2 regions of the Muricoprocola aceti genome follow, and region 2 is predicted to be linked to the other one. Evidence: predicted binding sites of a transcription regulator. Region 2 holds the regulator's gene; the other holds the start of a gene.
What was found. The regulator Rex, encoded in region 2, represses fermentation and respiration genes when NADH is low (regulators of the CRP and FNR family bind a similar motif). The targets are predictions, from matches to a motif close to ATTGTTAANTANTTAACAAT.
Positions count from the first base shown of each region.

Region 1: OCV47_RS07795 (oxamate carbamoyltransferase subunit AllH family protein) is a predicted target of Rex. The motif match lies at 8,503-8,522, and genes of this name have one in related genera.

Region 1 covers NZ_JAOQKE010000007.1:25,600-42,149, reverse strand. The annotation lists gene arcC (carbamate kinase) at 1-728, opposite strand, end outside; gene OCV47_RS07820 (bifunctional FdrA/YlbE family protein) at 747-3,743, opposite strand; gene OCV47_RS07815 (alpha/beta hydrolase) at 3,926-4,825, shown strand; gene OCV47_RS07810 (sulfite exporter TauE/SafE family protein) at 4,841-5,590, shown strand; gene OCV47_RS07805 (M20 family metallo-hydrolase) at 5,657-6,889, opposite strand; gene OCV47_RS07800 (dicarboxylate/amino acid:cation symporter) at 6,960-8,201, opposite strand; gene OCV47_RS07795 (oxamate carbamoyltransferase subunit AllH family protein) at 8,707-9,582, shown strand; gene OCV47_RS07790 (response regulator transcription factor) at 9,726-10,415, opposite strand; gene OCV47_RS07785 (sensor histidine kinase) at 10,415-11,650, opposite strand; gene metK (methionine adenosyltransferase) at 11,750-12,937, opposite strand; SAM riboswitch class I at 13,147-13,245, opposite strand; gene OCV47_RS07775 (UDP-N-acetylglucosamine 1-carboxyvinyltransferase) at 13,426-14,718, opposite strand; gene OCV47_RS07770 (ABC transporter ATP-binding protein) at 15,058-16,002, opposite strand; gene OCV47_RS07765 (ABC transporter ATP-binding protein) at 15,986-16,550, opposite strand, start outside.
Region 2 covers NZ_JAOQKE010000001.1:207,476-224,025, reverse strand. The annotation lists gene acsV (corrinoid activation/regeneration protein AcsV) at 1-645, shown strand, start outside; gene OCV47_RS01115 (DUF3786 domain-containing protein) at 773-1,414, shown strand; gene OCV47_RS01110 (cyclodeaminase/cyclohydrolase family protein) at 1,429-2,058, shown strand; gene OCV47_RS01105 (bifunctional 5,10-methylenetetrahydrofolate dehydrogenase/5,10-methenyltetrahydrofolate cyclohydrolase) at 2,082-2,933, shown strand; gene OCV47_RS01100 (hypothetical protein) at 3,038-3,844, shown strand; cobalamin riboswitch at 3,932-4,116, shown strand; gene adhE (bifunctional acetaldehyde-CoA/alcohol dehydrogenase) at 4,499-7,105, shown strand; gene OCV47_RS01090 (beta/alpha barrel domain-containing protein) at 7,256-8,647, shown strand; gene OCV47_RS01085 (GntR family transcriptional regulator) at 8,660-9,304, shown strand; gene OCV47_RS01080 (NADP-dependent isocitrate dehydrogenase) at 9,326-10,534, shown strand; gene OCV47_RS01075 (ABC-F family ATP-binding cassette domain-containing protein) at 10,616-12,538, opposite strand; gene OCV47_RS01070 (aspartate kinase) at 12,672-13,991, shown strand; gene OCV47_RS01065 (redox-sensing transcriptional repressor Rex) at 14,057-14,692, shown strand; gene OCV47_RS01060 (NAD(P)H-hydrate dehydratase) at 14,769-15,611, shown strand; gene alr (alanine racemase) at 15,623-16,550, shown strand, end outside.

The DNA.
Region 1 (16,550 bases), on a different contig from region 2:
TCCTTTCCAAAATGGATAGCAACCTTTTCTATCGCCGTCAGAATCACCAGATAATCTGCATCCAGCTTCTCTGCCAGCAGGCTGCTGGCATTGTCTTTATCAATAACTGCATTAACGCCCTCCAGACGACCATTTCTGGATACCACCGGAATTCCCCCGCCGCCACAGGTGATAACGATATGTCCTGCCTGTACCAGCGTCCGGATCGTCTCCAGCTCCCGGATCCGTTTTGGCATCGGGGATGGCACCACAATGCGGTAACCCCTGCCTGCATCTTCCATGCAGGAAATGCCATGTGCCATATTCTTCTCTGCTTCTTCCTTCGTCAGGAAACGGCCGATCGGTTTGGTTGGATTCTGAAATGCAGGATCCTGCTCGTCTACTTCTACCTGTGACAGAATGGTAGATACCTTTCCGTCAATTCCACGGCTGTATAATTCATATTTAATGGCGTTCTGCAAATCGATGCCAATGTATCCCTGGCTCATGGCCACACAGGTCGGCAAAGGCACCTGTTTATAATTTTCGTGCTGCACCACCAGGCTGTCCATGGCATCCTGTATCATGCCAACCTGTGGTCCGTTTCCGTGGGTAATGATAATATCAAGTCCCTGGGAGGCCAGATCCACAATTACTTTTGCAGTCTTTGCTACTGCTTCCTTCTGCTCTTCCACATTTTTGCCCAGGGCGTTTCCGCCCAGAGCAATCACTACTTTTTTCTTTTTCATTGTTTCACACCAGTATTTTTACGCTTCAAACCCCAGTTTCTTCGCATATGCCAGAATTGCTTTTTCAAAGCATTCCATTGGCGGATGAACCGTTCCGGCACCTACCTGTCCGTAGCCTGCGATCTTGTGAGCGATACCGGTATTGATCACCGGAGTAATGCCTTTTTCCACAACCAGTCTGGCATCAATACCCAGGCAGGTTCCCTGGAAATTCCAGGTCGGAATGATAAAGTTCGGATTGTGATCAATGGTGATCTCTGCCATCTCATTGCTGACACGAAGAGCATCTTCGTATCCACCGGCTCCTACGAACCGGGTAACGGCCGGAGCAGCGATCATGGCCATGCCACCCACACCGAAGGTCTCTGTGATAGCGCTGTCACCCATATCCGGGCATCCATCTTCTTCGTCATATCCGGTAAAATACAGCCCCTTCGGGGTATTTACAGGGCCTGTGAACCATTCATCTCCCATACCGGCAATACGGATACCGAATTCCACACCGTTGCGGCACATAGATGTGACGATGGTTCCGTCTGTGATGGTACGTGCACCGTCCATGACGGATTTTGCAGTTGCCATCATAATGTTCAGGAAGAACTGATCCGTATCTGCCAGGAACTTGATCACATCATAGCGATCTTTTTCGGACATATCCAGTCTGGTGATGGTTGGTGCGACCTCTTTCATAAAGGCCAGAGATGCGGCAATGTTTCTCTGATGGAATTCATCTCCCATAGCCACTGCTTTTGCAACCAGAGGATTGACACTTAAACCGCCCAGCTCTGTAATCGCACGATCCAGTGTCGGTCCAAGGACATCTCTCATCCAGCGCAGACGATTGACTACTTCTTCTGAATAAGCACCAAATCTTAATACTTTTCCGATCCCTTCATTCATCGTACAGTAAGCTTCATTGCCGTCTGTCTCATTCTTTACTACAAATACCGGCATATTGGCAGAGGTTATACCTCCCATTGGACCTACTGCATTGCAGTGATGGCATGGAATGAACTTCACTTCCCCGGATTCCAGAAGTGCTCTGGCATCTGCTTCATTATCTGCCCATTCTTCGAAAAGAACAGCGCCTACACAGGATCCTTGTACCGGATCCGGCATATTTTTGTATTCGATTGGCGGACCTGCATGAAGGATCACTTTTCCTTCTGCGATCTGCGGGATCACTTCTTTGGCACGTTTTACATGTTTGATTACCGGCTGGCTGGCTACCACTTTGGCAATGACACGCCTGTTGGCTTCGTCAATACCTTCGTAGTTTCTCAGAAAATTCAGAGTCTTGATCAAACGTACGTCTCCTCCTGCCGGTGGCATCCAGTCATACTGTATTACTTCACAGCCAAAGTCCTCTGCTACTTCTGCAAAACTCTTCAGACCAATGTTGATAATCTTCGGCTTCTGGGAAAGCAGCTGCATCAGTTTCTCGGATGGCTCTGCTTTCTCTGCGATGGCTGTTTTCTTTGTGCGAATCTCTTTTGCCGGTTCTTCAAAGTCCAGTCCAATGGCCTGAATAGCGGTACGAACTGCCAGTTTATTGTTCTCGCAGACGATCACACCAGCGTCTTTTAACTTCTTCACAGCTTCATCATAGCCCTGGAAGTCTTTTCTGGTTCCGCATACGGTCGCTACAAAGAAGACCTTTCTTCCTGCATTTTCCGCCTTTTTCTTCAACTCTTCAATCGTTGGGATCAGCGCTCCTGCCATATCTTCATGAGAGCCGTAACCTAACATAATATCGAACAAAATAGCTCCGGTACTTTCATCGTCTACGGCTTCCTGCATACACTCGATACGTTTTGCCGGGTCAATCATCGGATGTGGTTTGCCTTTGGTATAAGCATCATCTCCCAGGTCAATGACAACATTGCCATTTAACTGCAGCATATATCCCTCGATATCTTCCGGTGGGATCTCACAGTTCATGGCATCCTTGATCAGCATCGCAGCCTCATTGGCCAGTGTTCCTCCAGAATAATATGCCTTGATCGTTTTTTTGTCTTTTGCCTTGTAGAATTCGGAACTGTCCACATCTGCTGTGGCCTCCGGGATCTCCTCGCCTCTTACCAGGCTGACTGCCAGACGGGCAGTCTCATCCAGCGTATACGTATGATAAAAGTTCTCTTCATGGTATTCTGGTTTTTCACCCAGGAACAGGGTGATCACCGGTTTGCTGAAATTGCTCAGACGATCTGAGATCTTTTCTCTGACTTCTTTTGCAGGTGGCTTGGAAATAACGATCAGTACCTTTACGGTATCATCTTTTTCCATGGCATCAATCATATCCATCATCGTGATACCACCTACTGCTGTGGATAAGTCTCTTCCGCCGGTTCCGATGGCATTGTTCACGCCTTCGCCCAGACGGTCGATGATCGTGGTCAGTTCCTGAATTCCGGTTCCGGATGCTCCGATGATACCGATGGAACCTGGTGCTACTTTGTTGGTAAATGCGATCGGCACACTCTGGATGATTCCGGTACCGCAGTCCGGCCCCATCACAGAAAGTCCCTTTTCATGCGCCTTTTTCTTCAGCGCCACTTCATCTTCCAGACTTACATTATCACTAAACATAAAGACATTCATGCCTTCATCCAGTGCACGGTCTGCTTCCAGCGCTGCGTACATGCCCGGAATGGAGATCACTGCCAGATTGGCATCCGGGAGCTTATCCAGAGCCTTATCCCAGGACTTTACACTTTCTTCTTGTTTACCTGCGCTGACCGTTGACTGCTTTTTAAAAAATTCTTCTGCTGTTTCCATAATCTGATCCAGAAGACTGTCGTCCTCTACATCAGCTACTACCACCATATCATTGGCCGTTGCTTCCATCAGTTCCTGTGTATCTAGTCCGCTCTGCCTGAAAATATCTTTATTTGCCGGTGTTGCCATCATGATGGATGCCTTCTTTACGCCTTCCAGTGCGGAAATCTGGTTGGTCAAAAGCATCAGAACAACGGAATCATGATAACTGCCTTTTTTCACAATTGTCTTTAACATGAACATTCCTCCTGTTGTGGTCAGCCACTTTTTACTATCTCTATTATGGCAAGAAGCAGGCTGTTTTTCAATAGATTTTTAAATTAATTTTTGAATATCTGTGATGCATGATTGAAATGAATCTCCTGTTATGCTAAGATCCAATGGGAACAATAATGGACTTAACACGAGGAGTTTAGATTATGTATACTATGAATACGATTTCGATAAAGGGCAGATTCTGTGAGAAATCTGCCACGATATACAAGAACCCGGACGCAACCTCAAGAGCCTGTATTCTCTACTTTCACGGTGGCGGTCTGCTCTATGGATCTCGGTGTGATCTTCCGGAAGCACATCTGGAACAGTTCACATCTGAGGGTTTTCCGGTGATTGCCTTTGACTATCCACTGGCACCTGCCTGCGATGTGAAAGCGATCCTGCAGGATGTGACAGATTCTGTAAATCTCTATCTGACTGAGCCAGATCTGTTCCAGATAACTGCGCCGGGGGCTGATCCCCTGCCTTATGTGCTCCTGGGGCGTTCCAGTGGCGCTTATCTGACGCTTCTGGCTGCTGCCAGCATGGGAAAACATGATTTTCCCATACCAGATGATATGCCTGTATTAAAAAAAGCACCTGTCGGTGTCCTCTCTTATTATGGATATGGTTTTCTGGAAGATCTCTGGTATGAAAATCCAAGTCACTATTACCAGACGCTTCCGACGGTGTCCGAAGCGATTCTGGACTCTCTACCATCTGAGCCACATACAGAAGGACCACTGGATACCCACTATTCTGCCTATGTTTATGCAAGGCAGTCCGGAAAATGGAAGTCTCTTTTCTACCATGATCGGGAAAAATACTTTTTATTATACTATTCTCTGCGTCTGTGCAGCGAACTGCCATGTCCTGTTTTCTGCGCACACAGCACCGGAGATACCGATGTGCCATTTACAGAATTCCAGAAACTGACGGAAAAATATCACGCAAAGCGTTTTATTGCCTCCGGCAGTCAACACGACTTTGACCGGGACACCAGCAGTGCCCAGACAAAAGAACTGCTGAAAGAAACAATTATATTTTTACATACTCTGATATAAGGACGGTATCCAGCCATGAATTTCATTCCATTTTTGATTATCTGCCCGCTTACTTTTCTTGCCGGTCTGGTGGATTCTATTGCCGGAGGCGGCGGTCTGATTTCTCTTCCGGCCTTTTTGCTCGCAGGTCTTCCGCCTCACAACGCACTGGCCACAAATAAACTTTCTTCTTCCATTGGCACGACTGCATCCACTGTGCGCTACTGCAAACATGGATATTTCGACAGGCTGATTGCTATTCCTGGTATTCTCTGTGCATTAGCCGGTTCCACCTGTGGATCCCATCTGGTGCTGCTGACCAGTGATGTCATTCTGAAAAAAATCATGTTAGTGGTTCTTCCTGTCGTGGCTGTCTGTGTGCTGACTGACAAAAAGGAGATCCGGCACGATACTTCATTTTCCCTGAGAAAACGCATGGCAATTGTCTCTGTCTGTGCCTTTCTTATCGGCATATACGATGGTTTCTATGGTCCCGGAACCGGCACTTTTCTTCTTCTTTCATTGACCAGACTCGCTCACATGGACATACGAACTGCATCCGGAAATGTAAAACTGATCAATTTATCTTCCAATATCGCCGCTCTGTTTACGTTTTTATGCAGCGGATATATTCTATATGCCCCAGGTCTCGCCGGTGCAGCATTCTGTCTTGCCGGACATTACATAGGCAGTGGTATGGTCATGAAAAACGGGACGAAAATTGTTCGTCCCATTATCATTGTTGTCTTGATTTTACTATTTATCAAAGTTATCTCCGGGAATTAAATCTGTCCGGAGATTTTTACACTTTCCATAGACCCCGGAAAGCCGGAAACTTGCGTCCCCAATGGCTTAGATTTTCTGGATCAGCTCATATAATACCTGTATTGCCTTGGAGAATGCCTCATATTCGGTGTGTTCTACCGGGCAGTGACTTCTTCCTTCTTTACTTGGCACAAAAATCATGACCGTATCGATAGACTGTCCGATGGCCAGTGCATCATGTCCGGCACCACTTGGCATTCTCTTATAGGAATACCCCAGATCCTTGCAGCTTCCTTCCATGATATCCAGCATAGGTGCACTTAACTGTACCGGTGTAATCGTCAGCTTACGGTCTACGCTATAGGTAGCCCCTGTTGCCTGTGTCTCTTTGTCCAGCTCAGCCATGATCTGAGATGCGATCTTGTCGATGATCTCATTTTCTGTGGAACGGATATCGATGCTGAAATCTACCGACTGCGCCACTACATTCATAGCACTGGGTGTTACCTTCATATAGCCTACGGTAGCGACTGTACCAGGCTTTTCTGCTCTTGCCATATCACCAATCTTGCTGATGACTTTCGTTGCGATATCTACTGCATCCTGACGCATATCCATCGGGGTAGTTCCTGCATGATCGGAACGTCCGTTTACCGTGATCATGTATCTCTGAATTCCAACGATACAGTCTACCAGCCCCAGTTCAATTCCTGTTGCGTCCAGAACCGGTCCCTGCTCGATATGAAGTTCAATAAAATGTCCAATCGATCCCTCCGGCCATGCCGCATTAACCAGTTCTTCCGGAACCAGTCCATAAGACTTCATGGAATCATATACAGAAATATCGTCTTTATCGGTAAAATGTTTACATTCTTCTATGGTCATCTGACCCAGCATACACTTGGAGCCAAAGTATCCGGTTCCAAAACGACAACCCTCTTCGTCCATAAATGCAGCTACCACAAAATCACATTCCAGATTCTTACCTTCTTCATGAAGGAGTCTTGCCAGTTCTACTGCACAGATCACGCCGGCGATTCCGTCATAATCTCCTCCATTATATACTGAATCATAATGGGATCCGGCCATGATACATGGAAGACTTCTGTCTTTTCCAGGAAGTACACCAAATATATTTCCCACGCAGTCCTCTCTCACTTCCAGTCCGGCTTCTTTCATGATCTTTTTCAGATATTCCGCTGCATCTCTGGTCTCTCTGGTAAATGGCATTCTGGTGCAGCCATTTCCAGGTGTTGCAGTAAATGTTTTCAGGAAATCCAGGTCATCTGCGATCTCTGTTGTTATTTTCTTTAAATCCATGTGCTTTCTCCTTATTATTCAGCGAAAGCAAATCTACATTGCCTATAGATTTGCTTTGCCATAATCTCTCTTATTGATTTTCGTAAGAAACTTTCTTCTTCTCATCGTATACATCTTTATCAAAAACACCACATACCTTTGATACGATCATACCAACCATAACGTCCACATCTACGTTCATCAATGTACGGAACATACCGGAGAACCAGTCGATACCGATCAGAATAGCGACTGCTTCTGTAGGCAGTCCCATAGTTGCTGCAAAAAATGTATAAGTAACTACCATTCCACCAGGAACTACGATCGTTCCCATGCACATCAGGCAGGCCAGAAGAATGGTCATGGCAAACTGTCCCATAGTGAAAGTCATGCCGGTCGCCTGGCTCATAAAGAGCATAGCCAGTACATAACACTGCACTGCACCACAACTGTTCATAGACATGGTGATCGGTCCTACAAAATCTGACACCTTACGATCTACACCAAACTTGGTTACCATATCTTCCATCTTGGTTGGAAGGCAGATTGCAGATGATGTGGTAGTGACCGCCATCATAGACATCTTAGAGTATTTCTTTGGCATTTTTGCAGGGCTGACACCACAGAATGCTGCGGTAAAAGGGCCATAGATGATAAACTGGATCACATCACCAATCAGCAGACACCCCAGGAACTTTAACATAGGAAGGACAACTGTAAATCCTGTACCACCAGCCACATCCGCCAGCAGACAGAAGATACCGATTGGTGCAAGGTTCATAACAATCTTGATGATGTTCATGATGACACCATTAATCGCTTTGATCAGATCCATCACAATATCATTACCGCTTGTTCTGCCATAAGATCCGGCACATACACCGAAGAAAATAGAGAACAGAATACAAGGTACCATGTCACCATTCGCCATAGCACTGAAAATGTTCGTTGGCACAAAGTTGGTCAATGTCTCCGTAATGCTGGCCGATGCCACTTCCACGGCAGCAGCTTCTGTACCGATGGCTACACCTACACCTGGTTTAACAATCAGTCCAAGAGCAAGTCCTAAGCCTGCGGAAATCAGAGTAAATACAATAATACAGATAAAAGTTACCAGACCCATCTTACCGGCGCCTTTTCCTTCAATTCCCCCAATCGCAGCTGCTACCGATGTCATAACCAGACATACGACAGACATCTGAATCAGACGGATAAAAATGGTACCAATAAATTTCAGATTAGATGCCCACGGCCCTACGATAGAACCAAATATGATTCCAGCCAGTGTAGCAATGATAATCCATGTTGTAAGTGACAGTTTCTTCGTCTTCATATTCTCTCCTCCTGCTTGTGTTACACATTACACTATATCATTACAGGTTCCAGGGTCATGTACTCATCTCTGTGCAAGCACAGATGTGTACCGGCCTTTGCCCACTGTAATTATACATAAAAAAATGGTAACCTCCGGTTCTCACCCTGCAGAAATGGTGTTCTCATTTCTGCTGTGCTGTCCGGGTCTTCTTCGTCCCGCCAGACACGTTTGTTGAAATCTTCAGTTACCTTTTTGTGTTCCATGTGTTTTTCTAATGGACATTATATAATAAAAATTTTATAAAAACAACCAGAATTTAATCGTTATTTATTTATCAAAATATTGAGTTTTCCTTTATTTATGCAAGCTGTCAGATTTATAAATTAATCAGTCCAGTAAAATTCATTAAAATTGGAATTTTTCTTTCCATCCTTCCCCCTGTCTGCTATGATAGAAGTCAGGACTGGCTTCTTTCTTTTACAGCAGAATCCAGATTTTTATTTCAGACAGGCAGGACAACACTATGCAACTCAGGATCTTACAGGCCTCCACTTTTGCACTTGACAATTTAAAAAAAGCCTCTGTGCCCACCGTTCACTCGGTTTATCACAAAGCCGTAAATCTGAGAACCGGCGATCAGATGCTGACACTTCAGCCAAGGGCTTCCGTCCTTTCCCCTGTCAGTCTGATTACCGATTATACGGAAGAGATGCTGGCTGACCTCACTTTTATGGTCGGCCAACAACTGACTTTCCATCTAAATACCAGTCATACCTGCTGCCAGGATCTGTTTTTACCTCTTTCTGGCTCAGAGACAGTGCAGTCTTCTTTGCATCTCTCCAGACTGGATACCAAAATCCGTGAGGCTATTGCCATGGCAGGTTCTTCCCCGCTTCCAGCTCATATGCGTGGAATGGAATTGATCCTGAATCAGCCAGAGTTGCTCGAAAACTCCCTCTATATGCGCGCTGCCAGTCAGTATCTGACACAGTTTATCCAGATTCTCCAGGCATCTGAGGACTTTTACGAAATGGCCGACTGCCTGTGTCATCTGATTGGGCTGGGGATTGGTCTGACTCCAAGCGGTGATGACTTTCTATGCGGTTTTCTTGCCGGGCTGAGACTGTCAGATGGAAGTTCTGTATTTCTGCCATTTCTGGAGCAGCATATTCTGCATACCCTGGATCGCACCAACGAAATCAGTGCTACATTTTTACGCTGTGCAGTGCTTGGACAATTCAGTGCTCCAGTGCATCTCCTGACTGATCCTGATGTAACAGCCAGACAGATCTATCTGGCCTTTTCCAGCATCGGTCATTCTTCCGGTATCGATACACTGTGCGGAATCTATATGGCACTGACAGCTTTGACTCCTTTTGTCTGTACCAATTCTCCATGATCAAATACCAGAATACGATCAACAGAATGCAAGGTTGAGACACGATGTGCCACAATATTTACTAATTTATAGCTCAAAAAGGCCACTTTTCGTATTTTTGAAAAGTGGCCTCCTTTTTATATATATTCCATTTATATATATGTTTACACCTTAAACCGATATCCAACACCCCAGATTGTCTCTATATACTGAGGCTTGGCTGTGTCAAATTCGATCTTTTCACGAATCTTCTTGATATGCACCGTAACCGTTGCAATGTCTCCGATGGACTCCATATCCCAGATCTCACGGAACAGTTCTTCCTTGGTATATACATGATTCGGGTTCTCTGCAAGGAAGGTCAACAGGTCGAATTCCTTCGTTGTAAAGTTCTTCTCCTCCCCGTTGATCCAGACTCTTCTGGCAGTCTTATCAATCTTAATTCCACGAATCTCTACGATATCATTCTCCTTCACATTGGAATTCACCAGACGTTCATAACGGGCCAGATGAGCTTTTACTCTGGCTACCAGTTCACTTGGGCTGAATGGCTTTGTCATATAGTCATCCGCACCCATGCCAAGGCCACGAATCTTATCAATATCATCCTTCTTGGCCGATACCATGAGGATCGGAATATTCTTTTCTTCTCTGACCTTTTTACAGATCTCAAATCCGTCCACGCCAGGAAGCATCAGATCCAGAATCAACAGATCGTATTTCTCAGCAAGGACTCTTTCCAGTCCCGCCTTTCCATCTTTCTCTGTCTCAACCTCAAAACCGCTGAGTTCCAGATAGTCTTTCTCCAGTTCTGCAATACTTTCTTCATCTTCTACAATTAAAATCTTACTCATCAGAGCAGCACCTCCTGATATTTTCTTAATACGAAGTACATCACGGTTCCTTTGCCCAGTGTACTGCTGGCCCAGATCTTTCCGCCATGGTCTTCAATAATCTTTTTGACAATAGACAATCCGATTCCGCTTCCACCGGCCGAATGCCTGGAGGCATCCGCACGGTAGAAACGCTCAAAGATATTCGGAAGTTCCTTCGTTCCGATTCCCCGTCCGTTGTCTTCGATCTCGATCTGTACAAAATCTCCCACATCCTTTACACGGATGTCGATCCTTGGATCACTCTTATCCATATATTTTACAGAATTGCTAACAATATTGTTGATAACACGCTTGATCTGTTCTGCATCTGCAATGACCTCCACGCTGTCATCTACTTCATTCTTATAGGAAAAGGCAAAACCTTTGGATTCCAGCTCGATTCCCATCTCCTCCACACAATCTTCAAAATAATTCTTCACATTAATCTTATTGAATGTATATGGAATACGGTTCGCATCGATCTTGGAATAAAAAGTCAATTCATTAATAAGGCGATCCATATCATTAGTCTTATTATAAATAGTTCGAATATAGCGATCCATCTTCTCTGGCGTATCAGCTACACCATCCATGATCCCTTCCACATAACCCTTGATTGCTGTCAGCGGAGTCTTCAGGTCATGGGAAATGTTGCTGATCAGTTCCTTGCTCTCCTGATCATACTCCAGCTTCTGCTCCGTACTCTCCAGCAGCCGCTTTCTCATCTCTTCAAAATCCCGGCACAGATCACTGATCTCATCCTCTCCGGTGACCTCCATGGTAAAATTCAGATTTCCCTCTGCAATCTTGTGGGTGGCATTACGCAGCTTGTTCAACGGCACGCTAATCCCTGCATAGATCCATAACATCAGTATCGCTGCTGTCACCACCAGAATCACGATGATGATCGTCGCCATATCATATAAAAAGCTGCGGAACTCCGGTACGATTCCCGACGCATAATCGGTCACATCCTCTGACAGGCTCCCTCCATCCGTATCTTCATTATCCTGAACCTGTTCCTGTTCATCCGCATCCATAGAATTCTTCTGTTCCACTTCATATTGTCCCTGATAGATCTGATACTTCTGCGCATACTTCTCAAGTGCCTTAAACTGACGATTCCCTACAGTCAGCATAACCATGCTCATCAACATAATCGGAATAATCAGTATCGCCGCAAATGCGATAAATAATCTTGTCTTTAACTTCATATAAAAAACTCCCTTACGGTATTCCTTATTCAGTATACCATAAAGGAGTTTTGAATTCATCTAAACAAAGATGGTGTTTTCTAAATTTTCTGTGAACTATTACAGATATTTTTTCAGATCTTCTACTTTATCCAGTTTTTCCCATGGGAGATCCAGATCCAGTCTTCCAAAATGTCCGTACGCTGCTGTCTGCTTGTAGATTGGACGGCGCAGATCAAGCATCTTGATGATTCCAGCCGGGCGAAGATCGAATTTCTCACGTACAATCTCGGTGATTCTCTCATCAGAAAGTTTACCTGTTCCAAATGTATCTACCATAACAGATGTTGGCTGTGCTACACCGATGGCATAGGAAAGCTGAACTTCACATTTATCTGCCAGACCTGCTGCAACCACATTCTTTGCAGCATAACGTGCTGCATAAGCTGCTGAACGGTCTACCTTTGTACAGTCTTTTCCGGAGAATGCTCCGCCGCCGTGTCTTGCATATCCACCATAAGTGTCTACGATAATCTTACGTCCGGTCAGTCCGCTGTCTCCGTGAGGTCCACCGATTACAAAGCGTCCGGTCGGATTGATGAAGAACTTGGTATTCTCGTCCACCATTTCCTGTGGCAGAATCTCATCAAAGACATATTTCTTAATGTCTGCATGGATCTGTTCCTGTGTCACATCCGGATCATGCTGTGTGGATAATACTACTGCATCCAGTTTTACCGGTTTGCCATTATCATCATATTCCACTGTTACCTGAGTCTTTCCATCTGGACGAAGATATGACAGTGTACCATTCTTTCTGACTTCAGTCAGACGACGGGACAGCTTATGTGCAAGGGCGATCGGATATGGCATATACTCTTCTGTCTCATTGGTCGCATATCCGAACATCATACCCTGGTCTCCGGCACCAATCGCTTCAATCTCTGTATCAGTCATCTGATTTTCTTTTGCTTCCAGAGCCTTATCTACGCCCATGGCGATATCACTAGACTGCTCGTCAATGGCTGTAATCACACCACAGGTATCTGCATCAAATCCATATTTACCTCTGGTATAACCGATCTCGCGAATCGTATCACGAACGATCTTCTGAATATCCACATATGCTTTTGTGGTGATCTCACCCATAACCAGAACCATACCTGTAGTGGTAGCAGTCTCGCAGGCTACACGGCTCATTGGATCCTGTGCCAGTAATGCATCCAGAATCGCATCTGAGATCGCATCACACATTTTGTCCGGATGTCCTTCTGTAACGGACTCGGATGTAAATAAACGTCTTTCCATCTTTCTTTTCCTCTCGTAAAAATAATTCATTGGTTAATAGTATTTCGTACATCATCCTGTAAATAACTGTACCACATTAGTCCAGTTAATATTAGTATGATGTACTGATCCGGCATTTCCTGCTTTCGAGGAATTCACTTTTCGACATTGGTGCATCAAAAAATGTCCACTCAAATAAGCGGACATTCTATCATATATGACAGTTCATCCTCTTATTGTTCGATTGCTCGCTCAGGTTGGCACCTTCCGTTGTGCGGGGTTGCCGTGGTTTCTCAGGTCCTCTGTACCTCCACCACTCTGAATAAGAGAAATACCGTATCTATTCAGTCCCCATACAAGATAATAGAACCTGAATAGCTACAACATACTTTATGCTGTTTTCTGTGTGACATCTGTATCACACGCATATATAAAGATATACCCAGATTTCTCTTTCGTCAAGAGTAATCTGGGCATTTTATAGTTTTTTTATAATACAAGTTGGTAAATCATCCAACTCTCAGTTTGAACTTCTGAATCTCTTTTTCACTGGAGACACGCTCGATCTCAGCGCCAAGTCCACGAAGCTTCTGTTCAAAATTTTCATATCCTCGCTGAATGTATACGATATCGTCCACAATGGTGATCCCTTCTGCAGCCAGTCCTGCAATCACAAGAGCTGCTCCTGCACGAAGATCCGGTGCACTGACTCTGGCTCCCATCAGCTTCTCCGTACCATAGATCACTGCCGTATTACCTTCTACCTTAATGTCTGCTCCCATACGAATCAGCTCGTCCACATACTTGAATCGATTCTCAAAGATACTTTCCGTCACAATACTGGTTCCCTTCGCAATCGCCAGTGCCACACCGATCTGTGGTTGCATATCGGTAGGATATCCAGGATATGGCAGGGTCTTCACATTGGTATTATTCAAGCGTTTGGTCGCTACCACACGTACTGCATCATCAAACTCTTCCACCTGGCATCCGATCTCTACCAGCTTCGCCGTTGTGGCTTCCAGATGCTTCGGAATAACATTCTTCACGATGACATCTCCTCTGGTAGCTGCTGCTGCAAACATAAAGGTCCCAGCTTCAATCTGATCCGGAATAATCGAATATTCGGTAGCATGAAGTTTTTCTACACCACGGATACGGATCACATCAGTACCTGCTCCCTTAATATTAGCTCCCATGCTGTTCAGGAAGTTCGCTGCATCAACAACGTGAGGTTCCTTCGCTGCATTCTCGATGATCGTGCGGCCTTCAGCCATAGCCGCTGCCATCATAATATTAATGGTAGCACCAACTGATACGGTATCCAGATAGATATGGCTTCCTCTCAGATGATCAGCCTCTGCAATGATTGCACCATGAGAGATGCGTACCTTGGCCCCCAGCGCCTTGAATCCCTTCAAGTGAAGGTCGATTGGTCTGCTTCCAATATTGCATCCTCCCGGAAGCGGCACCTCTGCCTTCTTATACTTGCCAAGTAATGCACCAAGCAAATAATAGGATGCTCTGATCTTCTTTATATATTCATAGTCAACACTGACGCTTCCGATACCGGATCCGTTAATCAGTGCTGAAGTTCTGCTTACTCTGGTGACACTGGCGCCGATCTCACTGATTGCTTCTAATAACACATTAATGTCCTGTACATCTGGAAGATTCTCGATCCGTACAGTCTCATCTGTCATAATTGCTGCAGCAAGAATACCCAATGCCGCGTTCTTCGCACCGCCGATCTCTACTTCACCGGCAAGCGGATTTCCGCCTTTGATTATATACTGCTCCATTTGACACCTCTGAATTATATTTATACTCTTCCCATTTTCAGGTTACTTGATATTCTCGAAGCGGCTTTTTCCCCTGTCCGCTTCTACCCCTTATAAAAATATCTTTATCTATTATACCACAATCTTAAAATTTGTAAACAAGAATTCATATTTCGCAATAATTGCGACTTTTCTTGCAATTATTTTGCAACACTATCTTGTGCTACTTGTCTTGTTTTCCCTTGTCATCTACCATATATAGTAACCTTTCGCGCAATTTTTACACAAGGTAAAAACAGGATATGCGCAATTTTTTCTATTTTGCACATATCCTGTTTTTGAATTTTTGTTAATATACAATTAAAACTTTTCTTTTGTCCACTTCTGGATCTCTTCATCGGTACCAAACACCTGATGCTGACCGCCCATACTGTGATAGCTTCCTACGTTGTAGTCAATGCCGCTTGTGGCATAATCATAAGTCACAGACTTCCGATCTTTTTCCAGTCTCGGATTCGGCTCCGGAATAGCAGACAGCAGGCTTCTGGTGTATGGATGTACCGGATTGGCGAAGATCTCATCTGTAGTTCCTGTCTCCAGAAGGTGTCCCAGATGCAGTACTCCGATACGGTCGGAAATGTATTTTACCATGGACAGGTCATGGGCGATAAACAGATAGGCCAGCCCTGTCTCTTCCTGAATATCCTTCATCAGATTGACTACCTGCGCCTGAATGGATACATCCAGTGCAGAAATACATTCATCTGCGATGATCAGCTTCGGATTCATAATCAGTGCACGGGCAATTCCCACACGCTGACGCTGTCCACCGGAAAACTGATGCGGATAACGGGCCGCATGTTCCGGTGCCAGTCCTACTTTTGCAAGAATGTTTTTAATGATGGTCTCTCTTTCTTCCTTTGTCTTATACAGATGATGAATATCCAGACCTTCTCCCAGGATATCGCGCACCTTTTTTCTCGGATTCAGAGAGGCCATTGGATCCTGGAAAATCATCTGCATCTGTGTTCTCAACGCCTGGTTATCCGCCCTGGAAAGCTTCCCGCTGATATCTCTTCCATTAAAATGGATCTCTCCTGCAGTTGGATCATACAGGCGGATAATGCTTCGTCCAATGGTGGATTTCCCGGAACCGGATTCTCCTACCAGTCCATAAGTTTCTCCTGGATAAATCTTAAAAGATACATTATCCACAGCTTTCACGGTAAAGGTGTTACTGACTTTGAAATACTGTTTTAAGCCATTGACGGTAAGGATCGGCTCTGCATTATAATTCACTGCCATTTTTCTTTGCCTCCTCCTTCATTCGTTCAATTCGTGCCTTCAGTTCTGCCGGCATCTCCACCTTCGGTGCCCGTTCATCCAGCAGCCAGGTTGCTGCGTAATGAGTATCGGAAACCTGGAACATTGGCGGCTCCAGCTTATCATCAATCTCCAGTGCATAACGGTTACGTGGTGCAAATGCATCTCCCGTCTTTTCATGAAGCAGGTTTGGCGGTGATCCAGGAATGGTATACAGTCTGTGATCATCGGTATTCAGATCCGGCATAGCGGATAACAGGCCCCAGGTATATGGATGTCTCGGGTCATAGAAAATCTCATCAATAGTACCTTTTTCCACAATCTTGCCGGCATACATAACATTAACATAATCTGCTACTTTGGCCACCACTCCCAGATCATGGGTGATGTAAATAACAGAAATGCCGCGTTCATCCTGAATCTTTTTGATCAGCTCGATAATCTTTGCCTGAATGGTTACGTCCAGTGCAGTAGTCGGCTCATCACAAATCAGCAGATCTGGATTGCAGGCCAGAGCAATGGCGATCACC
Region 2 (16,550 bases):
ATTGAAGCCTGTACGATTGATGAAGAGACAATGGAGCCTGCCTATTCTGTAGTTGGCGATCCAGGCACAAAGCCGGTTGGTATCTGTGGTTCTGGTATCATTGACATCATTGCAGAACTGTTCCGCTGTAAAATTATCAGTCCGAAGGGTAAATTTATCCGAGAAGGTAAGAGAGTTCGTCATGATGAACATGGTATGGGCTCTTATGTGATTGCATTCCAGGAAGAAGCTGGTTCTGTCAAAGATGTTGAGATCACGGAAGTAGACATTGACAGCTTCATTCGTGCTAAGGGTGCTATCTTCTCAGCTATTCGTACCATGTTGTCCTATTGTGATTTTGACGTATCCATGATCGAGCATGTGTACGTAGCAGGTGGTATAGGAAGTGGCATTAATATGCAAAATGCGATTCGTATCGGAATGTTCCCGGATGTACCACTGGAATTATACGAATATATTGGTAATTCTTCTCTGGTGGGAGCTTATGCAATGCTGTATTCTACAGAATCTGAACAGAAAGTATACGAGATTGCGCAGAATATGACTTATATTGAACTGAGTAATATTAATGCTTATATGGATGAATTTGTGGGTGCATGTTTCCTGCCACACACCGATTCTGCGCTGTTTCCAAGCATTGTATGATTTGTATGAATAGTTTGTAATTTTTTTCACAGGATGTCAGATAAATGTCTGACATCCTGTTGCTTTATCTATCGGTTTTGTGATAGAATAGACAAGAAGAGTGAAGAAATATGAATGAGGATAAAAGATGAATTTAGATTACGCAAAGAACAGTATAGAAGAGGTACCTTTCGGTCAGTATCTGGAGCAGTTTCAGGCGCTGGATCCGAAGGCAGCAGCTGTTCGCACTGGTATTCCTTATGATGCAGAACGTAAGTGCTTTACCATGAGAATGCTGCAGAGAACATATGAGATCAGCTGGCCAGAGTGCAAGGTAACCTGTCTGGATAAGACAGAAGGTGTGTTTGCAATTATGGAAGATGCGGTAGATGCGAAGATATTTGCTATCCGTTATCTGTTGAACGGGGTACAGTCTGACTCAACAGGTAAGTTCCTGACATACCGTGAACTTCCGAGCGGTGACTTGTATTTTCAACAGTTCCAGGGCAGATGTCTGATGCGTCTTGCATACGGCTTTGGATTTAAGCTGGATAAGTTCGCAGAGATTATGGATCGTCTGGGCGCAAAGAAGCTGTCATATGGAGATGTATCTTATGAGGTTGAGTTTATCAATGGCCATTTTGTAAGATTTATTCTCTGGGCAGGTGATGACGAATTTCCACCGTCATCTCAGATTTTATTTTCTGATAATTTCCCGCTGTCATTTGAAACCTACGATCTGGCAGTAGTTGGAGATATAAGTATTACCACATTAAAAAAAATGCAGTAAATGGAGGATGAATTATGGGATTTTCTACAGTACCATGTAATGAATTTGTGGAAGTATTAGCATCAAAGGCACCAGTTCCAGGTGGCGGCGGCGCTTCTGCCCTGGTTGGAGCTATCGGAACAGCCCTTGGAAATATGGTTGGAAGCTTAACCGTTGGTAAGAAAAAATATGCTGAAGTAGAAGAAGAAATGTGGGAACTGAAAGGCAAATGTGATCAGCTTCAGAAAGACTTTCTTCGTCTGATCGAAAGAGATGCGGAAGTATTCGAGCCGCTTTCTAAAGCATATGGTATGCCAAGGGAGACAGAAGAGGAAAAGGCAGAGAAGGCACGCGTAATGGCTATTGTATTAAAAGATGCCTGCTCCGTTCCAATGGAGATCATGGAGAAATGCTGTGAGGCCATTGATATCATTGCTGAGTTTGCAGCAAAAGGATCTACTCTTGCAATCAGTGATGCAGGAGTTGGTGTGGCTTTTGCAAAAGCAGCATTAAAAGGTGCCAGCCTGAACGTATATATTAATACCAAGTCCATGGCAGATAAAGAACTGGCAGCTCAGCTGAATGCAAAATGTGACAAGATGCTGGAAGACTATACTGCAAAAGCAGATCAGATTTTTGACAGTGTATTAGGTCGTTTAAAATAATAAGAGTTGTGAAAGGAGCTATTATGGCAAAACAGTTATTAGGTAAAGAGGTTACCGCAGCATTAAACGAAAGAATTAAAGCAAATGTGGCAGCATGCCAGGAAAAGGGAGTAAATCCTACTCTTTGTATCATTCGTGTGGGAGAAAATCCAAGCGATATCTCCTATGAAAAAGGTGCAACCAAACGTTGTGAAACACTGGGAGTTGCATGTGAAAAGATTCTTCTTCCAGAAGATGTGACACAGGAAGAACTGCTTGCAACGATCGATAAAGTAAATAAAGATGCTCATATTCATGGCGTACTGTTATTCCGTCCATTACCAAAGCATCTGGATCAGGCAGTGATCGAAAATGCACTTGCACCAGAGAAAGATGTAGACTGCATGACAGATCTGTCTATGTCTGGAGTATTTACTGGAAAGAAGATTGGTTTCCCTCCTTGTACACCACAGGCTTGTATGGAGATTCTGGATCACTATCAGATCGACTGCACCGGTAAGAAAGCAGTTGTGATTGGACGAAGCCTTGTAGTTGGAAAACCGGCAGCTATGATGCTGGTAAAGAAGAATGCCACTGTCACGATCTGTCATACAAAGACAGTAGATATGCCATCCGTAGCACGTGAAGCAGATATCATTATTGTAGCAGCCGGACGTGCCGGTGTAGTTGGCGCTGAATATGTCAGAGAAGGACAGACTGTCATCGACGTAGGAATCAATGTCAATGCAGAAGGTAAATTATGTGGCGATGTTGATTATGCTGCAGTAGAGCCAATCGTAGATGCCATTACACCTGTTCCTGGAGGAGTAGGAAGTGTTACCACTTCTGTACTGGTAGGACATGTAGTGGAAGCTGCTATGAGAACTTTAGCATAAGCCTTTATGAATAAGTGACGGAAAAAAAGACAGCCAGGATTCCCCTGACTGTCTTTTATCCTTTTTGGAAGATCAATTGGAAAGAGAAAAATAAGGGAGAAGCGATGAAACAAAGCAAAAAGAGATTAACATGGTGTTGTCTGTGCTTTTTCTGTATTTTGATGATAAGTTCTTCTTCTGTGTTGGCTGCAGGCAGACAGACAACCATAAAAGAACTGCTGCAGACCGGGCTTCAGCCGGTAGGAAGTACCATGTATGTATGGGGCGGTGGATGGAGCAGAAATGGTGCCAGCAAAGAAGCCAGACGTCTTGGAGTAAGTGCATCCTGGAAAAAGTTCTACAAAAAGCAGAAAAAAGGTTATAATTATCGTAAATATCTGTTTCAGTCATCCAAAGGCCTGGATTGTTCCGGGTATATTGGATGGTGTATTTATAATGTGCTGGAAGAAACTGACGGAAAGAAAGGTTATGTGCTGTATGCACAGAATATGGCACGCAATTATGCCAGCCGTGGGTGGGGAACTTTTACAAAACGATCAAAAGTAAAAAATTATAAAGCAGGAGATATTATGAGCACTCCAGCCGGTCATGTTTACATAGTAGTTGGATCCTGTAAAGATGGGAGCGTGGTATTCCTTCATTCCAGTCCACCTGGTGTGACCTTATGCGGCACCACAACTCCGTCTGGAAAGACCAACAGCCAGGCAGTAAAACTGGCAAGGAAATATATGAAAAAATACTATCCTGTCTGGTATAAAAAGTTTGGTGACTGCAGCAGGGGTATTTCTTATCTGACAGACTATCATCAGATGCGGTGGGATATATCCGGCAAATCTGTGATGACAGATCCAGATCATTATCGAAAGAAGAGTGCTGAACAGATCTTAAAAGATCTGTTCCGAAAAAGATAAAAACGACGGTTTCAATAAAAATTGTTAAAAAAGTTGTATAACTCAATTGACAAACTGGCAGTATTGCACTATACTATCAGTGTGTAATTGAATATTACTTTATTAAGTGCATGAGTAATCATGAAAAGGGAATTTGGGTGAGAATCCCAAGCGAACTGGTCACTGTAATCAGGGAGTAGGTCCAACAGCCATTGCATAACCCTAAGATGTGAGAAGGCGGAATCATACGATGATCTGTAAGTCAGGAAACCTGCTTAATAAATGAGATGTGCTCCAGATACAGCGCAAGCATCCAACCAAGCGACGAAGTCGTTTGTGAGACGTGACTGCATGGGTGAGCAGGCACATTTTTTTCTAATGGTAAATTAGAATGTTTGATTTGATGGATGAATCTCAAGTAGGAGATTACACAAATACCTCCTTCATACCGGAGATTCTTGTTAATCCGCATGACAAGAGAACGGCATGAATCCCCGGCAGATCCGCAGCTGCCGGGGATTTTTTTACTCTTGATTATTTTTTATCAATTTGTCTATTTCTTTTGATTTTATTCCCAGATATATGTAAAAAGTGCACATTGACAATCTTTTGACGATAAGGTAGAATCTATTATAGTTAAATAATTAACAATGAATATTTTAAAGGAGGAAACTGATGGCTGACAAAACAATCAAAAAGAACACCATTGAAACTCTCGAGGATCTGGAACTTGCGATGAAGGAACTTCGCGAAGCACAGAAGATTTTTTCTACCTACACACAGGAACAGGTGGACGCCATTTTTAAGGCAGCTGCCACAGCAGCCAATAAGGCACGTATTCCATTATCCAGAATGGCTGTAGAAGAGACGGGTATGGGTGTACTGGAAGACAAGGTAATCAAGAACCACTATGCGGCAGAATATATTTACAATGCCTATAAGAACACAAAGACCTGTGGTGTAATTGAAGAAGATCCTGTCTATGGTATTACCAAAATTGCGGAACCTCTTGGAGTGATTGCGGCAGTGATACCTACCACGAATCCTACGTCTACCGCTATTTTTAAGACGCTGATCTGTCTGAAGACACGAAATGGTATCATTATCAGTCCACATCCGCGGGCTAAGAACTGTACCGCAGCAGCTGCAAAGATTGTTTTGGATGCAGCAGTAGCAGCCGGTGCACCGGAAGGTATTATCAAATGCATTGATGTTCCATCGTTGGAGCTGACCAATAAAGTGATGCAGGAAGCAGACTGTATACTGGCTACCGGCGGCCCGGGTATGGTAAAGGCAGCTTATTCATCCGGAAAGCCTGCACTGGGCGTAGGTCCTGGTAATACGCCTGTGATTATTGATGACACAGCAGATGTGAAGATGGCAGTAAACTCTATTATTCATTCCAAGACATTTGATAATGGTATGATCTGTGCATCGGAACAGTCTGTTACAGTTCTGGAAAGTGTATACAAGGCAGTAAAAGAAGAATTCAAGTACCGTGGCTGCTATTTCCTGAAAAAAGAGGAACTGGATAAGGTAAGATCCACGATCTTGATTAATGGTGCTTTAAATGCCAAGATCGTTGGTCAGAAAGCAGCTACCATTGCAAAGATGGCAGGAGTAGAAGTACCGGAAGAGACAAAGATCCTGATCGGTGAAGTGGATTCCGTAGATATCAGTGAACCATTTGCTCATGAGAAGCTGTCACCGGTTCTGGCTATGTACAAGGCTAAGACATTTGATGAGGCACTGGAAAAAGCTGCTCAGCTGGTAGCAGACGGCGGCTATGGCCATACATCATCTCTTTACATTAATGTTAATGAAAAAGAAAAAATGGCAAAGCATGCAACTATGATGAAGACCTGTCGTATTCTGATCAATACTCCTTCCTCACAGGGTGGTATCGGAGATCTGTATAACTTCAGACTGGCTCCGTCTCTGACACTGGGATGTGGAAGCTGGGGTGGCAACTCTGTTTCTGAGAACGTTGGTGTCAAACATCTGATCAATATTAAGACCGTTGCAGAAAGGAGAGAAAACATGCTTTGGATGCGCACTCCGGAAAAGGTATATTTTAAGAAGGGCTGTACGCCTGTTGCACTGGATGAACTGAAAAATGTCATGGGTAAGAAGAGATGTTTTATTGTTACTGACTCTTTCCTGTATAAGAATGGCTTTACAAAGAAGATAGAAGACAAACTGGATCAGATGGGTATTGTACATACCTGTTTCTCTGATGTAGAACCAGATCCATCTCTGGCAAGTGCAAGAGCAGGGGCGGCAGCAATGAGAGCCTTTGAACCAGACTGTATTATTGCAATGGGCGGCGGATCTGCTATGGATGCCGGAAAAATCATGTGGGTATTATATGAAAATCCAGATGCAGATTTCTCAGAAATGTCCATGGATTTCATGGATATCCGTAAGAGAGTTTACACTTATCCTAAGATGGGAAAGAAAGCCTATTTTATCGCAATCCCTACTTCATCCGGTACCGGATCTGAAGTGACACCATTTGCGATCATTACCGACCGTGAGACTGGAATCAAATGGCCGCTGGCTGATTATGAATTAATGCCGAATATGTCCATTGTAGATACTGACAACATGATGAGTGCACCAAAGGGTCTGACCTGTGCATCCGGTATTGATGTTATGACTCATGCTATTGAAGCCTATGTTTCCATTATGGCATCTGATTATACGGACAGTCTTGCGCTTCGTGCCATCAAGCTGGTATTTGATTATCTGCCGAGAGCTTATAAAGACGGTAATGATGTAGAAGCGAGAGACCATATGGCAAATGCTTCCTGTATGGCAGGTATGGCTTTCGCCAATGCATTCCTGGGTCTGAATCATTCTCTGGCACATAAGCTGGGAGCGTTCCATCATCTTCCTCACGGAATTGCAAATGCACTGGTATTGTTAAACGTAATGCGTTATAACAGTGCTGAGGTGCCGACAAAGATGGGTACTTTCCCACAGTATCAGTATCCACATGCCCTTCAGCGTTATGCAGAAATCGGAAGATATGTAGGACTGACCGGTAAAAATGATCAGGAAGTATTTGAAAAACTTCTGGCAAAACTGGATGAACTGATGCGTACCATCGAGATCAAACCAACGATCAAAGAGTATAACATAGATGAAAAGAAGTTCCTGGATACTCTGGATGAGATGTCCGAGCAGGCCTTTAATGACCAGTGTACCGGCGCCAACCCAAGATATCCACTGATTTCTGAAATCAAAGAACTGTATCTGAAATCCTATTATGGAAAATAATCAGAACCAATCTGATCAAATTGAATCAGGGCTGTGAAAGCAGCTCTGATTTTTATTTTTGGAAATCGTTTGTTTTGTTCTTGACAATTTTTGTATAATTGTATACAATTATACAAAAATTAGGAAAAACAAAATGAGGAGTAATCAATCATGGAAAACAGAAAAGTCAAAATGAATGAAAAGACCAATTTACTGGAATTGGAAGAACATATGTATCCACTGGTTGACGTACAGTCACCGAACGTATTCCGTAACCTTTTTCCTTACGATGAAGTACCAAAGATCGCATTTAATGACCGAGTTGTACCTCATCACATGCCAGATGATATCTGGATTACGGATACCACATTCCGTGATGGACAGCAGTCCAGAGAGCCTTATACGACAGAACAGATCGTAAGGATCTATGATTATTTTCATAAGCTGGGTGGTCCAAATGGTAAGATCCGTGCCTGCGAATTTTTCCTGTACAGCAAAAAAGACAGGGATGCTGTTGAAAAATGTCTGGAGAAACGATATCAGTTTCCGGAAGTTACCAGCTGGATTCGTGCCAATAAAAAGGATTTTCAGCTTGTAAAGGATATGGGCTTGAAAGAAACCGGTATTCTGGTCAGCTGTTCCGATTATCATATTTTTTATAAGATGAAGATGACTCGTTTTCAGGCTATGTTCCATTATCTGAGCATTGTAAGAGACTGTCTGGATATGGGAATCAGTCCAAGATGCCATCTGGAGGATATTACAAGAGCAGATATTTACGGTTATGTTATTCCATTTTGTCTGGAACTGATGAAGCTGTCGGAAGAATATAAGATTCCGGTAAAAGTTCGCTGCTGTGATACCATGGGATATGGAGTAAATTATCCGGGTGCTGTGATTCCACGTTCCGTACAAGGTATCATCTATGGTATTATGACGCATGCAGGTGTACCCAGTGAAATGATTGAATGGCATGGACACAATGATTTTTATAAAGCTGTCAGCAATTCTACGACGGCGTGGCTGTATGGTGCATCTGGTGTCAACTGTTCTCTGTTCGGTATAGGGGAACGTACCGGCAATACTCCTCTGGAAGCAATGGTATTTGAATATGCACAGCTGAGAGGAACTCTGGATGGTATGGATACGACTGTTATTACAGAATTAAAGGAATATTATGAAAAAGAGATCGGTTATACTGTTCCGTCCAGAACACCATTTGTTGGAAAGAACTTTAATGTAACCCGTGCAGGTATTCACGCAGATGGTCTTTTGAAAAATGAAGAAATCTACAATATTTTTGATACAGAAAAATTCCTGAACAGACCGGTTCTGGTTTCTGTATCTAACACTTCTGGTCTTGCGGGTATTGCCCACTGGATTAATACCTATTATAAACTGCCTGAAGAAAAGAAGCTGGATAAGGAATGTGAACTGGTTAAGATGGTAAAAACATGGGTAGATCACGAATATGACGAAGGACGTGTGACAGTCATTACCGATGATGAACTGACGGATGTGATCGCTGACTGCTGTTCCAAATTAAATTATGACCTTATTTAGCGGGAGAGGAACATGGAAGAGCATTATTCTTTAGGCGGAAAAGTGTTTCAGCAACTGAAAAACAGTATTCTTGCCGGTGAATTTGAAAATGGAGCAGAACTGCGGGAGATTGCCCTGGCTAAAAAACTGGGGGTCAGCCGGACCCCTGTCAGAGAGGCTCTCAGACAGCTGGAACAGGAAGGGCTGGTGGAGATTTATCCGAATCGAGGAGCCTACGTAAAGGGCATCACTTATAAAGATGTGGAAGATATTTTTCGTATCCGTGCACGTCTGGAAGGTCTCTGCGCGGAAATGGCAGTTTCTTCCATTACCCATGAGCAACTGGATAAATTAGATGAGATTATTTTACTTTCCAAATTTTATGAAGAAAAAAAGGATATGGAACATTTACTGAAGATGGACAGTCAGTTTCATGAAGTGTTGTTTGAATCCTGTGGAAGTAAAATGCTGGAGCATCAGTTGAAAGATTACCATCAGTATGTGCAGAAAGCCCGGCTTCGATCTCTGAAGCGTCAGGAACGGGCCAAAAAATCAACACAGGAACATGAAGAGATCCTGCTGGCCATTAAGGATAGGGATGCCAAAAGAGCAGATGAGCTGGCGACCAGACATATCCTGAACGCCATTGCGAACATAAGGCTGGAACATGAATCCTGACAGAAAGTGGAGGAATAGAACATGGATAAAATAGCAATGAAAACGCCTCTGGTAGAAATGGATGGAGATGAGATGACCAGAATTCTCTGGTCCATGATCAAAGAGGAGCTTCTGCTTCCGTTTATTGATCTGAAGACAGAGTATTATGATCTGGGACTTGAAAACAGAGACGCGACCAATGATCAGGTGACTACAGACAGCGCGGAGGCTACCAGAAAATATGGAGTAGCTGTGAAGTGTGCCACCATCACACCGAATGCTGCCCGCATGAAGGAATATCATTTGAAAGAAATGTGGAAGAGCCCAAATGGAACGATTCGTGCAATTCTGGATGGTACGGTTTTCCGTACACCGATCATCGTAAAAGGGATTGAGCCAAATGTCCGTACCTGGAAAAAGCCAATCACGATTGCACGACATGCTTATGGGGATGTCTATAAAGCAGTAGAGATGAAGGTCCCTGGACCGGGAAAAGCAGAGCTGATGTTTACCGGAGAAGATGGAACCGTTATGAAAGAGACGATTCATGAATTCAAGGGAGCGGGTGTTATCCAGGGTATGCATAATCTGAATAAATCCATTGAAAGCTATGCAAGAAGCTGTTTTGCTTATGCTCTGGATACCAGACAGGATCTGTGGTTTGCAACGAAAGATACGATTTCAAAAAAATATGATCATACTTTTAAAGACATTATGCAGGAGATCTACGAAAAAGAGTATGAAGAGAAGTTCAGGGCAGCCGGCATTACTTACTTCTATACACTGATAGATGATGCGGTAGCACGGGTCATGAAATCTGAAGGCGGTTATATCTGGGCATGCAAGAACTATGACGGAGATGTGATGAGTGATATGATTTCCTCTGCATTTGGCTCTCTGGCTATGATGACATCTGTATTAGTTTCACCGGAAGGAAACTATGAATATGAGGCGGCGCATGGAACGGTACAGAGACATTATTATAAGTATCTGAAGGGAGAGGAGACCTCGACCAATTCAGTTGCAACGATTTTTGCATGGAGCGGTGCTTTAAGAAAACGAGGAGAACTGGATCAGATTCCGGAACTAATGGCATTTGCAGATAGACTGGAAAAAGCGACCCTGGATACGATTGAAAGTGGAAAGATGACCAAAGATCTTGCTTTGATTACCACCCTGGAACATCCAACTGTGCTGAACAGCAAAGATTTTATTCTGGCTATTCGTGAGACACTGACCCAAAATAACTAATGGAAAAATAGATTAAAAACGCAGTGACGGGAAAAGAATGCTCTTTCTCATCGCTGCGTTTCTTTTTGGCGTTATTGATTTTTACATAAGGGATTCCCAGACTTCATATAATGTTTCCAGTTTGTTGGCATTTTCTGTTTTCTCTTTATTCAGCTCCATACATTTGGCCACATCTGTATAAACAGATTCCAGACACATCTGGTCATCAATTTCCTGATTTCTGGCTTCCAGCTTCTGAATCTGATCTTCTGTTTTTTTCAGATCATTCTGGCGTTTGCGTTCACGTGCCTGTTCTTCTTTTCGTTTCTGCCATTCATCTTTTCCGCTGGAGGCAATAGCGGCAGCAGTACTTTGCTCAACAGAGGAGACAGAAGTCTCCGGGGCATAGATCCTGGTCAGTTCCTCTCGTTTCTCCAGATAGTAGTCATAGTTACCAATATAGTTTACCAATGTATTCCCAGTCAGATCCAGAATTCTGCTGGCGGTCTGATTGATAAAATAACGGTCATGGGAGACATATAGTACAGTTCCTGTGTATTGATTCAGTGCATGTTCCAGAATCTCTTTGGAGACAATATCCAGGTGGTTGGTCGGCTCATCCAGAATCAGGAAGTTGGCCTCTGACAGCATCAGTTTTGCCAGGGAAACACGCCCCCGTTCACCACCGCTTAAGTCTTTGATCTGTTTAAAGACATCATCTCCGGTAAAGAGAAATGCGGCCAGTGTGTTTCGGATCTCGGTATTGGTCAAAGTTGGATAATCGTCAGCAATTTCTTCAAACAGGGTCTTCTCCATATGAAGTACATGATGTTCCTGATCGTAATAGCCAATGTGCACCTTACTTCCCAGGGTAAAAGATCCGGCATCTGCCTTAATGACGGAATTGATAATCTTCAGGATCGTAGTTTTTCCGGTTCCGTTATTCCCGATAATCGCAACTTTTTCGCCACGTTTAACAGAAAAATTCAAGTCAGAGAACAGCTGCTGGCTGTCAAAGGCTTTTGAAAGATGTTCTACTTTCAGAACGTCTTCCCCGCTTTCCACCCTTGGATGGAGCTGAAGATGAATCTCAGAATTTAATTCTGTCGGTTTTTCCAGACGATCGATTTTGTCCAGCATTTTTTCCCGGCTTTCTGCCCGTTTGATACTTTTTTCCCGGTTAAAGGATTTTAGCCTGGCGATCACCTGTTCCTGGTGTTTGATTTCCTGCTGCTGATTCATCCATGCTTTCAGTTGTGCATTCCGCAGCATCGCTTTTTTCGTTGCATAATCTGAATAGTTTCCGAGAAAAACGGTAGCATGTCCGTTATCCAGTTCCACTACCTTAGTGACTACTTTATTCAGGAAATACCGGTCATGCGCTACAATAATCACGGCGCCCTGATAGTTGAGAAGGTATGTCTCCAGCCAGGCAATGGAATTCATATCCAGATGGTTGGTTGGCTCATCCAGCAGAATAATATCCGGTTTGGAGAGCAGCAGCTTACCAAGTGCTACACGGGTCTTTTGCCCGCCGGAAAGGGTTGCTACAGATTTGTCAAATTCACTTTCTTCAAATCCAAGACCCTTTAATACACCGATCAGTTCGCTTTTGTAGGCATATCCGTTGCGGTTTTCAAATTCGGTACTCAGACGGTGGTAAAGATCCAGGGTAGCAGTCAGTTCTTCGCCCTGCTGATGCTTCATATCCAGTTCCAGGGAACGAATCTTTTCTTCCATTTCGATAATCTCTTTTTTTACTTCCAGAAGCTCTTCGTAGATGGTATGTTCCCCGGATACCGCCTCATGCTGTGCAAGGTATCCGATCGAAGCACCTCTGGAAAGAGTAACCTCACCACTGTCGGCAGGAAGCTGGTTCATAATGATCTTCAGCAGAGTGGATTTGCCGGCTCCGTTGATGCCGACGATTGCGGTTTTTTCCCGTTCCTCCACATGGAAAGAAACGTCTTTTAAAATCTGTTTTGTGCCAAAGGCTTTGTCTATATGGTTACATGAAAGTATCATAATTCACATCCTATCATTATTCTGTCATTTATTTACCTGCTACAGTTTATCATATTCCTTGAATTTACTCTAGCTTTTTTGCAGAAAATGCAGTAATATATTACATTGAAACAGATACACAGGAGGAGTTCGTATGAAGAAAGTAGTGAAATTTGGCGGAAGTTCACTTGCAAGCGCCGAACAGTTTAACAAAGTAAAGAGTATTATTACAGCGGATCCACACAGAAGATATGTGATTCCTTCCGCTCCTGGAAAACGCTTCAGTGATGATACCAAAGTCACTGATATGTTATACGATTGTTATGATACAGCAGTAAACGGAAAGAATTTTGAAGAAAAGCTGGATAAGATTCATGCAAGATATCAGGAAATTATCGATGGTCTGCATCTGAATCTTTCACTGGATGAAGAATTTGAGAAGATTTTTGAATATTTTCAGAACGGAGCCGGCGTGAATTATGCTGCATCAAGAGGAGAATATCTCAATGGTATCATTATGGCGCATTATCTCGGCTTTGATTTTATCGATGCGGCAGAAGTGATTTTCTTTGATGAGAATGGCGAATTTGATTCTGAGAAGACCAACAATATTTTAAGCATGCGTCTGGAGAAGACAGAACATGCGGTAATCCCTGGATTCTACGGTGCGATGCCGAATGGTACGATTAAGACATTTTCCAGAGGCGGATCAGATATTACCGGTTCGATTGTAGCCCGTGCTGTGAAGGCAGATCTGTATGAGAACTGGACAGATGTGTCCGGATTTCTGGTAACAGATCCACGTATTGTAGAGAATCCGGAACCGATCGAGATTATTACTTATCGAGAGCTGCGTGAGCTTGCATATATGGGTGCATCCGTGCTGCATGACGAGGCTATTTTCCCGGTAAGAAGAGAAGGTATCCCGATCAACATTAAGAATACCAATGATCCATCTGCACCTGGAACACTGATTGTGGAGAGTACCTGTAAAAAGCCAAAGTATACGATTACCGGTATTGCAGGTAAGAAGGGCTTTGCATCCGTCAATCTGGAAAAAGACCGTATGAATACGGAGATTGGATTTGGCAGAAGAGTATTAAGCGTATTTGAAGAAAATGGTTTATCTTTTGAACATATTCCATCCGGCATTGATACCATGAGTGTATTTGTACAGCAGTTTGATTTTGAGGAAAAAGAACAGAAGATTCTCGCAGGTCTTCACCGTAATGTGGATCCTGATTTCCTTGAGATTCACTCAAATATTGCGTTGATTGCAGTGGTGGGACGTGGTATGAAGTCTACAGAAGGAACTGCCGGTAAATTATTCACTGCACTGGCAAAAGAAGATATCAATATTCGTATGATCGATCAGGGCTCCAGCGAATTGAATATTATTATTGGCGTGAATGAAAAAGACTTTGAAAAAGCTATAAAAGCGATCTATCATGCATTTATTACTGTTACCCATTGATTGACAAGTATTTAACAGTATTGTATACTAAAAAAGACAAAATCAATTTTGGGGGTGACGAAGCAGTGCAGGAACGGGAAATTTCAAAAGCCGTAATAAAACGTCTTCCACGCTACTACAGATACCTGGGCGAATTACTGGAACATAAAGTGGAACGTATTTCATCAAATGAATTAAGTGACAGAATGCAGGTTACTGCATCACAGATCCGGCAGGATTTGAATAATTTTGGCGGATTCGGGCAGCAGGGATATGGATATAATGTAAAGTATCTGTATAATGAGATTGGAAAGATTCTTGGACTGGATAAGACGTATAACATGATCATTATCGGTGCAGGGCATCTGGGTGAGGCCTTAGCGAATTACGTTAAGTTTGAAAAACGTGGATTTCGAATTATTGGAATCTTTGATACTAACCCGGAGCTGGAGGGAAAGACGATCCGTGGGATTCAGATTATGATGGATGATCGGTTACCAGAGTTTCTTTCTTCCCATGATATTGATATCGCAACACTGACACTTCCGAAGGCAGGTGCGGAAGCAATTGCACCGGTATTGGTAAAGGGAGGAGTAAAAGCCATCTGGAATTTTGCTCATACAGATCTGGATCTTCCACCGGATGTGGTAGTGGAGAATGTCCATCTGTCAGAAAGTCTGATGCAGTTATCCTATAATATCAACAGAAAAAACAGAAAATAAGAAAAGCAACGCTGCCAGAAGATTCCGGGCAACATGTTTCGGAAATATTTTTGGCAGCATTTCTTTTGGAGAGACTATGCAGATAACATCATATCAGCGAGAAAAATTAAAAGAAGAGCTGCCTCATCGCCAGGAAGACTCCAACAAGGGAGACTATGGGAAACTTTTGCTGATCGCAGGCAGCTGTAATATGTGTGGTGCAGCCTATCTGGCAGCGAAAGCAGCTTATCGTGCAGGTACCGGTCTGGTTTATATCTATACGGAAGAGTGCAACCGTATTATTTTACAGGAACGAATACCGGAATCGGTACTGTATACCTATTCACCGGAGCACTGGGAGGCAGACCAGCTGAAGGAAATCATGAAGGGAAAAACAGCCATTGCAGTCGGACCGGGGCTGGGACAGTCCCACTGTGCAGAAGAGATCACGCGGGCTGTTTTGAGAAGTCAGCTTTCCAAGGTGGTCGATGCGGATGCATTAAATCTTCTGGCAAAACACCCTGCCTGGTATGAAGAGAGAAATGGTTCCATGATTGTGACACCTCACCCGGCGGAAATGAGCCGGTTAAGTCAGATGTCTGTAAATGACATTCAGGCAGACAGGCATGCTTGTGCAAAAGCCTACGCCAAAATGCATCATGTGATTATGGTACTCAAAGGAAGTCACACCATTGTTACAGATGGAACGGATGAATATATAAATGATACGGGTAACCATGGTATGGCGACAGCGGGAAGCGGTGACGTACTGACAGGTATCATTGGTGGATTCCTCGCTCAGCATATGGTGCCTTTTGAAGCAGCCCGGCTGGGGGTCTATGTGCATGGACTGGCGGGAGATGATGCAAAAAAAGAACGGGGAACCTATTCCATGATGGCAAGTGATATTGTGGAACATATTTTATATGGCATAGAATGAAAGGTAATATCATGAACAGTTATAGCAGAACTTATGCAGCCGTAGATCTGGATGCGGTTGTGTTTAATTTTGAATCCATGAGGAAAAATATCCGGGAAGATACCAGTATGATTGCAGTGATCAAAGCAGATGCATATGGACATGGAGCAGTTCCTGTTGCCAGACTGCTGGAATCTTATTCTTATATCTGGGGATATGCGGTGGCTACAGCGGAAGAAGCTCTGGAACTCCGGGAAGCCGGTATTCACAAGCCGATCCTGATTCTGGGCTATGTCTTTGAAGACTATTACGCAGATCTGATTGAAAATCAGGTGCGCTTTCCGGTTTTTGATTATGCGACAGCAAAATGTCTTTCGGATACAGCTGCAAAAAAGAATCTGACAGCACTGATACATCTGGCATTGGATACCGGAATGACCAGAATCGGTCTGAAAGACAATGAAGAAAGTGTAGAAGAAGTGCTTCAGATCAGCAAACTTCCGAATCTTCAAATCGAGGGGATGTTCACACATTTTGCCCGGGCGGATGAAAAAGATAAAACCTGTGCCAACCGGCAGTTCCACAGGTATCTTACTTTTCGAGACCGTCTTGAGGAAGCAGGTATTCAGATTCCGATCTGTCACTGCTCCAACAGTGCGGGAATTATTGATATGCCATATGCAAATCTGGATGTGGTAAGGGCAGGTATCACGATTTATGGAATCTATCCATCGGATGAAGTAGATAAGCCGACAGTACCGCTTCATCCTGTCATGGAATGGAAGGCCCGTGTTTCTTTTGTAAAAGAAGTGGAAGCAGGAGTAGAGATCAGCTATGGCGGAATCTATACCACTCCGAAAAAAATGTTGGTAGCAACAATCCCGGTCGGATATGCAGATGGATATCCACGTATGCTTTCGAACCGGGGCTGTGTCCTGATTCACGGACGCAGGGCTCCGA